Regions from separate parts of the Fusobacterium mortiferum ATCC 9817 genome, predicted to be linked through region 2. Evidence: riboswitches for the same ligand, from Rfam matches in the RefSeq annotation. Region 2 holds a riboswitch; the other holds the start of a gene.
What was found. A riboswitch is a leader RNA that binds a small molecule or an ion and turns the genes downstream of it on or off. The one in region 2 is predicted to bind thiamine pyrophosphate.

Region 1 (5,710 bases), on a different contig from region 2:
CTGCTGGAGATTTAGCAAAGCTTGGTTATGATGTAACTATATATGAAGCATTACATAAACTTGGTGGTGTATTGAGTTATGGTATTCCAGAGTTTAGACTTCCAAAAGAAGAAGTAGTAGATAAAGAGATAGAGAAATTATACTCTTTAGGAGTAAAGGTACATACTGATACTTTTGTAGGAAGAACTTTTACTGTGGATGATTTGTTAGATAAAAAGGGATATTCTGCTGTATTTATAGGAAGTGGAGCAGGACTTCCGAGATTTATGAATATTCCAGGAGAAAATTATAATGGAGTAATTTCAGCTAATGAGTTTTTAACAAGAGTAAACTTAATGAAAGCTAATAGAAAGGATTGTGCTACTCCTATAAAAATAGGAAAGAGAGTCTTTGTTGTAGGTGGAGGAAACGTAGCTATGGATGCAGCTAGAACAGCAAAGAGATTAGGAGCAGATGTAACTGTGCTATATAGAAGAGGAGAGGCAGAATTACCAGCAAGACGTGAAGAGATACATCATGCTAAAGAAGAGGGAGTAAAATTCCAATTTCTAGTAAACCCAATAGAGATAATTGGAGATGAAAAAGGTTGGGTAAAAGAGGTTAAGTGTGTAAGAATGGAATTAGGAGAGCCAGATGAAAGTGGAAGAGCAAAATTCTCTGTGATAGATGGAAGTGAATTTATATTAGAGGGAGAAACTGTCATTATGTCACTGGGAACTTCTCCAAATCCATTGATTGCTGATACTACTAAAGATTTAGTAACTACTAGATGGAAAGGTATCGAGACAGATGAAAATGGAAAAACTTCAAGAGAGGGAGTTTTTGCTGGTGGAGATGCTGTAACAGGAGCAGCTACTGTTATATTAGCTATGGAAGCTGGGAAAAAAGCAGCAGCTGAGATAGATAGATATCTTAGAGGAAAGAAAGCGGAAAACAAATAAAAAATTATCTTGACAAAATAAAATTACAAGTATATAATTTGCTTGTAAGGATAGAAAAATTGAATAGTTGATTGCTAGGGGAGCCGTTAGGCTGAGAAAGAGAAATCTTGACCCTTAGAACCTGATATGGATAATACCAGCGTAGGGAAGCAATATGTTTACTAGATTTTTATTAATCAGTATAATTATAGCTCTGTACATTGGTACAGAGCTTTTTTTATTAGAAAAATTAGAGAAAGATTTAGGAGGAAATATGTATTCAACACAGATGGAAGCAGCAAAAAAAGGAATATTTACTAAGGAGATGGAAATAGTAGCTAGAGATGAGCAAATGAGCAAGGAAGAGCTTATGGAAAAGATAGCTAAAGGGAGCATAGTAATTCCAGCAAATAAAAACCATAAAAATATATATCCAAGAGCAGTAGGAGAGGGGACAAGAACAAAAGTAAATGTAAATCTAGGGGTATCAGAAGATTGTTGTGATTACTGTGGGGAGATGGTAAAGGTACAAAAAGCTATTGAGTATGGAGCAGATGCTATAATGGATTTGAGTACTTTTGGAGATACACAAAAATTTAGAAAAGAGCTAGTAGAAAAGTCGACAGTTATGTTAGGAACTGTTCCTATGTATGATGCAGTAGCAAAACTAGGAAAAAATATAAAAGATATGAGCGTAGAAGATCTGTTTAGAGTAGTAGAGATGCATTGTGAAGATGGAATAGATTTCTTAACTATACATGCAGGACTAAATAGAACTTGTGTAGATAGATTAAAAAATAATAAAAGACTTACAAAGATAGTAAGTAGAGGAGGTTCTATTCTTTTTCAATGGATGATATTAAATGATAAAGAAAATCCTTTCTATGAGCACTATGATAGATTACTTGAAATTTGTAGAAAATATGATGTTACATTAAGCTTAGGAGATGGATTAAGACCAGGAAGTATAGCTGACTCAACTGATGCTCCTCAAATTCAAGAGTTGATAATACTAGGAGAACTTACAAAAAGAGCTTGGGAAAAAGATGTACAAGTGATGATAGAGGGACCTGGACATATCCCTATGCATGAGATAGTTACTAATATGCAAATTGAGAAAAAACTTTGTCATAATGCACCTTTCTATGTACTTGGACCATTAGTAACTGATGTGGCACCTGGATATGACCATATAACAGCTGCTATTGGTGGAGCTATTGCTGCAGCTAATGGAGCAGATTTCCTATGTTATGTAACTCCAGCTGAACACTTAAGACTTCCAACTTTAGAAGATATGAAAGAGGGAATTATGGCTTCAAGAATAGCTGGACATGCAGCAGATATAGCTAAGGGAATAAAAGGAGCTAGAGATTGGGATAATAGAATGAGTAAACATAGAGGGGAGTTAAACTGGAATGGAATGTTTGAAGAGTGTCTAGACCCAGAAAAAGCAAAAGAGTATAGAAAATCTTCAAAACCTATTGAAGAAGAGGTTTGTACAATGTGTGGAGATCTATGCCCAATGAAGAGATGTAACGAAATTTTAGATTAAGGTGATAATATGAATATTATTTTAAATGGGGAAAAATATGAGATTTCAAAAGATAATATCACTGTGGAAGAGTTACTTAATGAATTATCAGTAAAATGGAATATAGATTTATCTGGAGCTGTTGTTCTAGTAAATGATGAAATAGTGAAAAAAAATAACTGGAAAACAGAAAAAATAGCTGAAGATTATCATCTAGAAGTTTTATCTTTCGTTTCTGGAGGATAGTTTTATAATTGATAATATAGGACAAATTTGTGAAAATTTAAGGATAAAAAGAGAAATTTATTAAATTATAAAGAGAGAATGAGTTGCTAGTAAAAAATACTAACAATATAATTGGAGGAAAAGATGGAAAAATTTATTTTAAAAGGAAAAGAGTTTAGTAGTAGATTACTTACAGGAACAGGAAAATTTGCTGATAAAAATTTAGTAGCTCCTATGTTAGAAGCTAGTGGTTCTCAAATTATAACAATGGCACTTAGAAGAATAAACTTCCAAAATCCAAAGGAGAATATTTTAAACTATATTCCAAAACATATAACATTGTTACCTAATACTTCAGGGGCTAGAACAGCAGAGGAAGCTATAAAAATAGCAAGAATAGCTAGAGAAGCTGGATGTGGAGATTTTATAAAAATTGAGATAATAAATGATAGTAAATATCTTATGCCAGATAATAGTGAAACTATAAAGGCAACTAAGGTTTTAGCTGATGAGGGATTTATAGTATTACCATATATTATGCCTGATTTAATAACAGCTAAAAGATTAGAAGATGCTGGGGCAGCAGCAGTTATGCCACTTGGTTCTCCTATTGGTTCAAATAGAGGAATACTTACAAAACCATTTGTAGAGATGTTATTAGAAAATAATAGAGTACCTATCATAGTAGATGCTGGAATAGGGAAACCATCAGATGCAGCTATAGCTATGGAGATGGGGTGTGATGCTGTACTTGTAAATACAGCTATTGCCACAGCACAAGACCCAGTTAAAATGGGAAGAGCTTTTGCACTAGCGGTAGAAGCTGGAAGAGAAGCTTTCTTAGCTCAACTAGCAGAGGAACAAAAATATGCTAGTGCTTCATCACCACTTACAGGATTTTTATTTAGAGGTGAGTAGAATGAGTTACTATGATGAACTAGTTAAATGGAAAGATTTTGATTTTGAGGGATATTTTAATTCTGTAACTGATGAAGAGATATTGAAAAGTATAGAAAAAGACAAATTATCTGTATATGATTATCTAAATCTTTTATCTCCTAGAGCAAAAAATCATATAGAAAAAATGGCTCAAAGAGCACATAAGTTGACAAGACAATATTTTGGGAATGTAATAGGACTATATCTTCCAATATATGTTTCTAATTATTGTACTAGTAACTGTATCTATTGTGGATTTTCTAAAAAAAATCATATAATAAGAAGACATATGAAATATGAGGAGATAGAAAGAGAAGCTAAAGAGATAGCAAAATCTGGAATAGAAAATATACTTCTTTTAACTGGAGAAGCTAAAGGATTAGTAGATAAGGAGTATTTAAAAGGAGGAATAGATGTATTGAAAAAATATTTCTCATCTGTATCTATTGAAGTAATGCCATTAGACGAAGAAGATTATAGATATCTAGCAGAAGATGGATTAGATGGACTTACTGTATACCAAGAGACTTATGATGAAAAAAGATATGCAGAGGTACATCTATCGGGTGAAAAAAGAAATTTTAGATATAGATTGGACACTCCAGAAAGAGGGGCTAAAGCTGGCTTAAGAACAATAGGAATAGGAGCACTATTAGGACTTGGAGATATAAGAAGTGATGCTTTTAAAACAGGATTGCATCTGAAATACCTTATAGATAATTATCCAAACAGTGAGTTTAGTATCTCTTTCCCTAGAGTAAATGAAGCAGAAGGAAATTTAAAAGATAGTTATGCTGTTGATGATATTACCTTTGTACAGATAATATTAGCCAATAGAATTTTCCAACCAACAGCAGGAATAACTCTATCAACTAGGGAGAGTGCTTATATGAGAGACAATCTATTACAACTAGGAATTACTAAATTTTCAGCAGGTTCAAAAACTGAAGTAGGTGGTTATTCACACGAAAATGAATCAACAGCTCAATTTGATATAACTGACAATAGAAGTGTAGAAGAGATAGTGGAAGCTATTAGAAAAAGAGGATTAGAACCTAAGTATAAAGATTGGGAGACATTATTATGAAAATAGGTATAGCTGGTACAGGTGGGATAGGCTCAAATGTGGCTATGCATCTAGTTAGAAGTGGAATTACTAATCTAAAATTTGGAGATTTTGATAGAATAGAAAAATCCAATCTCAATAGACAGTTTTACTTTGAAGAGCAGATAGGAAAATATAAATCTGAAACTCTAAAGGAAAATCTTACCAAAATCTCACAGGGTAATTATGAGGTTGAAGTAATAAAACTTGAAAAAGAGAATATGAGAGAGTTTTTCAAAGATTGTGATATAGTAGTAGATGGATTTGACAAAAAGGAGTATAAGGCTCTTTTACTTGAAGAGGTTTTTGATGGAAAGAAACTTTTAATAACAGTATCTGGGATAGGTGGGATAGATTCCTCAAGTGTACAGATAGTAAAGAGAATGAAAAACCTCTATATAGTGGGAGATATGAAAAGTGATGTTTCAGAATATAAAACTTATTCACATAAGGTAAATATAGTAGCTAGCAAAGTAGTAGAAGTAATCTTAAAGGAGCTATACAATGAGAAATAGAATAGAGATTCCTAAGGGAATATATGGAATAACAGGAGATAATTTTTCTAATGGAAGAAGTAACTACTTCTGTGTAGAAGAGATGATAAAAGGTGGAATAAAAATAGTTCAATATAGGGCTAAAACAAAAGATACTAGAGAAAAGGTAAAGGAAGCTAGAGAGATAAGAGAGCTTTGTAGAAAGAATGGAGTAATATTTATAGTAAATGATAATGTAGATATAGCCCTTCTTGTAGATGCAGATGGAGTTCATATAGGACAAGAGGATATGCACCCAGATGATGTGAGAAAACTTATAGGAGATAATAAAATCATCGGGCTTTCTACTCATTCAGAAAAGCAGGGAATGGAAGCTTATAAAAATCCCAATGTTGATTATATAGGAGTAGGACCGATATTTCCAACAACTACTAAGGATACGACTCCAGTAGGATTAGGGTATCTTGAGTATGCAGTAAAAAATTTAGATTTGCCT
Region 2 (5,710 bases):
TTCCACAGCCAGAAAAACCAGTAATTAGATAAATTTCTCCAGAATTAAAAGAAAGAGAGAAATTTTTAACTATCTCTCTTTTTGATTTTTCTGAATATTTAAAAGTTATATTTTTACAAACTAACTTTTCCATCTTACTCCTCTATCTCGTCTTGCCCTAATCTATAACTACTTAAAGCCCCAGTTTTTGCTAATTTTTCAGCTAATAATTTAGAGATAATACCAGCAAAGAATATAGAACTAATCACTCTTACAATAAACATTCCTAAAATATACATAGGAGTAAATTTTACATATCCTCCTCTTACAAATCCCCATATAAAACTAAATACACAGGCAGCTACAGCAGCTATACACATATTTTTCATAGAGAAATCTCTATAACCTTTTCTTGCAAAAACAAGCTCTGGTCCCATTCCTTGAATTATTCCAGATAAAATAACTATTGGTCCAAACATATTTCCCATAATTACCTCTATTACAGCAGATAAAACTTCTGAAATTGTAGCTACTCCAGCTCTTTGAATAATATATGGAACAAATGTAGAAGCCATAAACCACACACCAAAAACTATCTCATAGGCATATGGAGCTAATCCAAATGGTGCTAATAGTGTCGCCATAAAATTAGCTAAATATACAGCCCATAGATAGATAAATGAAAATACCACTGAAAAAATACAAACCATTATTACATCTTTTAATTTCCAATTAAACATACTCTTACTCCTTTGTTGGACTATTTACAGAAATAGTTACTTGTAAAATATAGTGAGATAGATTTTCCTCTCCATATTTGAAAATCTCCTCTAATACATCAAAAACATTGTGTACATCTCCCTCTAATATAGAAACATAGTGAGAGCTTCTAGCAAAAACTCCTCTCTCTTTAGCTGTCATAACAATTTTTGCTATATGTTCCATATAATCCTCTTCTCCCATTGGATAGAAAGAAATTTTACTAACTACATCAAATTTTTTATCTCTAATATTTTTCTCATTTACCTTTTCATCGTCTACTTCCATAAATGAATCAGCATCAGTATCTCCAGGACACCCTTTAGAAAAAGTAGCTTCTAAAGCCATATGTACATCTTCTCTGTAAGCATTTACAAAAAGCCCTTTTACTACATCAAAAACATGCACTCTTTTTCCTCTTACACAAGTACTCAATTTATCTGTTTGTTTCCAAACTTTACTTGTATCTGTTTTTTCAAGTCCCCCTAAAATAATCTCAACAAAGTTGTCACTCATTGGGTATAATGAAAATCTAGCTCCAGATACTCCCTTGCTAGCACCTCCAATACACCATAAACAATCTTTCAATCCCATAAAAAAATCCTCCTTTTAAATTACAAAAGGAGGAATTATAAATTAATATCTTAGTTATAACTACTCCTTTCGTTGGTATTAACCAAATCAAGTTCAATGGGTTTAGAGTTTTACTCATTCTCAGCCAAAAGGCTCCCCAGTTATTATTAACAAAATATAATATATCACTTAATATTCGTTTTGTCTATAATTTTTTTATCTATTTTTGCAATACTCATAAAGTCCTCTTACATGAACTCCAGAAGCTCCCTTTTTATACCATTTACTTGAATTATTATAAGCTGTTCCAGCTATATCCATATGTGTCCAAGGTGTTCCTTCAGCAAATATTTCTAAAAATTTTGCTGCTGATATAGCACCTCCCCATCTAGCTCCCATATGTTTTAAGTCTGCTACATCAGATTTTAAATCCTCAGCAAACTCTTCATCTAATGGCATTCTCCAAATTCTCTCTCCATATTTACTACAAGATTTTTCTAAAAGAGAGTAAACTTCATCTCTATTAGAGAATACCCCTGTAGTAAAAGTACCTAAAGCTACCATCATAGCTCCTGTAAGGGTAGCTACATCTATTATCTCTGATACTTTTTCATTTCTTACTATATATGTTATAGCATCTGCTAATGCAAGTCTACCTTCTGCATCAGTATTTATTATTTCCACATACTTCCCATTCATAGATTTTATAATATCTCCTGGTCTATATGAATTCCCATTGATAGCATTTTCACAAGCTGGAACAACAGCCACTACATTTTTCTTAAGTCTATTTTTAGCGATAGCACACATAGCCCCTATTACTGTAGCTCCTCCTGTCATATCATCTTTCATATTCATCATAGAATCAGCCGGCTTTATACAAAGCCCTCCAGTATCATATGTAAGTCCTTTTCCTACTAATCCCATTATATCTTTAGAATCTCTATCACCAAAATATCTCATGACTATAAGTCTTGGTTTTGTAACAGAGGCTTTTCCTACACTATATAATAAATTCATTCCTAACTCTTGTATCTTATTATCATCTAGTACTTCAACCTCAAATCCAAACTCTTTTCCTAATTCAACTGTTCTTTCAGCTAAAGTTATTGGATTGATTATATTTGCTGGTAAATCTACTAAGTTTCTAATTACATCAGTAGCCTCATTTAAAATTAGACTCTCTTCTAAGTTAGTAAGTTCAATATTAAAAAACTCTACATCTAATTTTTCAGATTTTTTCTCCTTAAACTCATCAAAAGAGTAGTTGATATTTCCTACTATTTCACAAAGAATCTCCACTTTAACCAATTCTTTTGTATTTGTAGAGATTAGTATACTTCCTTTTTTATCTGAAAGATATTTAAATATTACCTCTCTAAAAAGATTATCACTAATCTCCTCTTTTTTACCAAATCCTAAAATATCCATAGAGATTAATCTATCATTTTGAATAAAATTTAATGATAGCACCTCTCCTTTTTTACCAGTAAAATTATTTCTCTCTTTTAATCTTTCAACTAGTTCTTTCTCAGACTCTGACATATATTCACAATAATTAGTTTCTCCCTCTACTACTAAAATAAGATTTCTATCATAAAATTTTTCTAATTTATCTACTACTTTCATATCTCACTCCTTTAAATACTATTTTTCTCTATTATATCAAAAAGGCTACCAATATGGTAGCCTTTTTTTATTAAATTTTCAAATTTAACTTATCTTTTTGAAGGTTCTATATGTCCATAGTCTCCATCTTTTCTCTTATAAACTATGTTCATTTCTCCTGTTTCTGCATTTGTAAATGGGAAGAATGCTCTATTTAAAATTTCTAGTTGAAGTATTGCTTCCTCTACGTCCATTGGTTTAGGAGGTAAATATACCTTTACAACATTTACAGCTGCTTCTTTCTCAACTGTATTTGTTTCTGGGTCATATTTTACTTTTCTAATCATTGGTTCTCTTGATTGAACAGCAGTTCTTATTTTATCTTTATGTTTCTTTAATTGACCTTCTAATACGTCTGAAACTCCATCTATAGCTGCATATAAGTCTGCATCTGTACAAGAAGCTTTTACTGTACTTCCACCTAGATAAGCTAAAACTTCTGCTGTATGATAATTACCAGTTTTTAATTTTACCGCTGATAAATTAATAGCTAGTTCTATTATACCGTCGTGATACTTTTCAACCCTTCCTAATTTAGTCTCCGCGTAATTTTTGATTGCATCTGTTATAACTAATTGTTTTCCATGGATAGTCATTTTCATAATACCACTTCCTTGTTGTATCTTTTGTTTTGTTACTTTATTATACTCCACAAATTGCCAATTTCCTTTTTTTTATTTAAAAATTTTTTATTTTTTTAGTTCTTTTTAATTGAGTTATTTTTTTTATTAATTCCTAGATTTTATTAAATTACTTCCATTTTTTATGAATATTATTTTTATAATTTTGAGTTCTTCATTTTTCTAATAATTTATTTTAAAATCTTATTATAAAATTTTAGGAGGAAAATTTATGATAAAAAATTCTATTTTAGATTTAATTGGTAATACCCCAATGTTAAAAATAAATAATTTAAATACATATGGAAATAATATTTTTCTTAAACTAGAAGGTTATAATCCTAGTAGAAGTACAAAAGATAGAATTGTTTTAGAAATGATAGAGGATGCAGAGAAAAAAGGAATAATAAAAGATAGTACTACTATAATGGAAGCTACTAGTGGAAATACTGGAATCTCTTTAGCTATGATTTGTGCTATTAAAAAATATCCTTTGAAAATAGTTATGCCTGATACTATGAGCATAGAAAGAATTCAATTAATGAAAGCTTATGGTGCTGAAGTTATTCTTACTCCTGGTATTTTAGGAATGAAAGCTTGTTTAGAAAAATTAGAAGAATTAAAAAATAATATCAAAGATGTCTTTATACCTAATCAATTTGATAATATCAATAATCCTAAAGCTCATTATAAAACTACTGCTAATGAAATTTTAAAAGATTTAAATTATAAACTTGATATATTTTTTTGTGGTACTGGAACTGGAGGAAGCTTTTCTGGGATATCTAAAAAATTAAAAGAGGTTCTTCCAAATATAAAAACTTTTCCTGTTGAACCACTTAATTCCCCTCTATTATCTAAAGGATACATTGGTAATCATAAAATACAAGGAATGGGAATGAGTACTGGAAAAATTCCAAGTGTCTATGATAAAACCTTAGCTGATAATATTTTTACTGCAAGTTGTGAATCTGCCTTTGATATAACTAAAACTTTAGCTCTAAAAGAAGGAATCCTTGCTGGTATTTCTACTGGTGCAGTTCTTAGTTGTGCTTTAGAATTTTCTAAAAATAATCCAAATAAAAATTTAAATATAGTAATTTTATCTACAGATTCTGGAGAAAAATATCTATCTAGCAGTGTATTTTAAAAGTTAATTATAATTTTACTTATAAAAAACTCAAGAATAACTTTTATTTAATCTATAAGCAATATTCTTGAGTTTTTATTTAAATTAATTTATAGATTTACCCCTCTACTAAAACTCCCTTTTTCAAATAAAGTTGTTTATCAGAAATTTCTGCTAAATCTTTAGAGTGAGTAACAACTATTATGGTTTGTTTCTCATTTTTATTGATATCTTTTAAAATTTTAAATATCATCTCACTTGTTTCTTCATCAAGATTTCCAGTAGGTTCATCTGCTAATAGTATTTTAGGGGAGTTTATAAGGGCTCTAGCTATTGCTACTCTCTGTTTTTCTCCACCAGAAAGTTGTGATGGCTTATGATTCTCTCTCTCTCCTAGTCCTACCTTTTCAAGTAACTCTTTAGCTCTTTTCTCTATCTCTAACTTTTTATCAAAATTATTTAAGAGTGCTGGTAACATTACATTTTCCAATGCTGTAAACTCTGGTAAAAGATAGTGAAACTGAAATACAAAGCCTATCATCTGGTTTTTTATTTTATCTCTTTCCTCTTCAGAAAGTTTATCTACTTCCTGCCCACCTATAAATATTTTTCCACCATCTACTCTATCTAGTAGACCCATTATATTTAAAAGCGTAGATTTACCAGAACCTGAACGTCCAAGTATAGATATAAATTCTCCCTCTTCCACTGAAAAGCTTAAATTATTTATTATATGTAACTCTTCTACACTTCCACTATATTTTTTTTCTACATTCTCCAGTTTTAAAATTTCCTTACTCATGTCTTAATGCCTCCACTGTTTCCATTTTTGCTCCTCTATATGCTGGAAATATACTTGATATAAATATTATTCCAAAATTAGCTCCTATAATTATAATAATCTCTTTGAAAGATATTTCCACAGGAATTTTAGTAATATAATATATAGAAGTTATAAAGTCCAATGTGTTATTTTTTATAT

Region 1: linked by a shared signal. The riboswitch ahead of thiC (phosphomethylpyrimidine synthase ThiC) and the one ahead of FMAG_RS05110 (YkoF family thiamine/hydroxymethylpyrimidine-binding protein) in region 2 are both predicted to bind thiamine pyrophosphate.

The regions. Positions count from the first base shown of each region.
Region 1 is NZ_GL987994.1:745,009-750,718, forward strand. It holds gene FMAG_RS13140 (bifunctional dihydroorotate dehydrogenase B NAD binding subunit/NADPH-dependent glutamate synthase) at 1-941, shown strand, start outside; TPP riboswitch at 1,008-1,106, shown strand; gene thiC (phosphomethylpyrimidine synthase ThiC) at 1,195-2,472, shown strand; gene thiS (sulfur carrier protein ThiS) at 2,482-2,697, shown strand; gene FMAG_RS13155 (thiazole synthase) at 2,821-3,594, shown strand; gene thiH (2-iminoacetate synthase ThiH) at 3,596-4,702, shown strand; gene thiF (sulfur carrier protein ThiS adenylyltransferase ThiF) at 4,699-5,235, shown strand; gene thiE (thiamine phosphate synthase) at 5,225-5,710, shown strand, end outside.
Region 2 is NZ_GL987988.1:857,750-863,459, reverse strand. It holds gene FMAG_RS05120 (ABC transporter ATP-binding protein) at 1-133, opposite strand, end outside; gene FMAG_RS05115 (ECF transporter S component) at 135-719, opposite strand; gene FMAG_RS05110 (YkoF family thiamine/hydroxymethylpyrimidine-binding protein) at 724-1,332, opposite strand; TPP riboswitch at 1,380-1,481, opposite strand; gene FMAG_RS05105 (leucyl aminopeptidase) at 1,528-2,940, opposite strand; gene hpf (ribosome hibernation-promoting factor, HPF/YfiA family) at 3,030-3,581, opposite strand; gene cysK (cysteine synthase A) at 3,832-4,749, shown strand; gene FMAG_RS05090 (ABC transporter ATP-binding protein) at 4,847-5,530, opposite strand; gene FMAG_RS05085 (ABC transporter permease) at 5,523-5,710, opposite strand, start outside.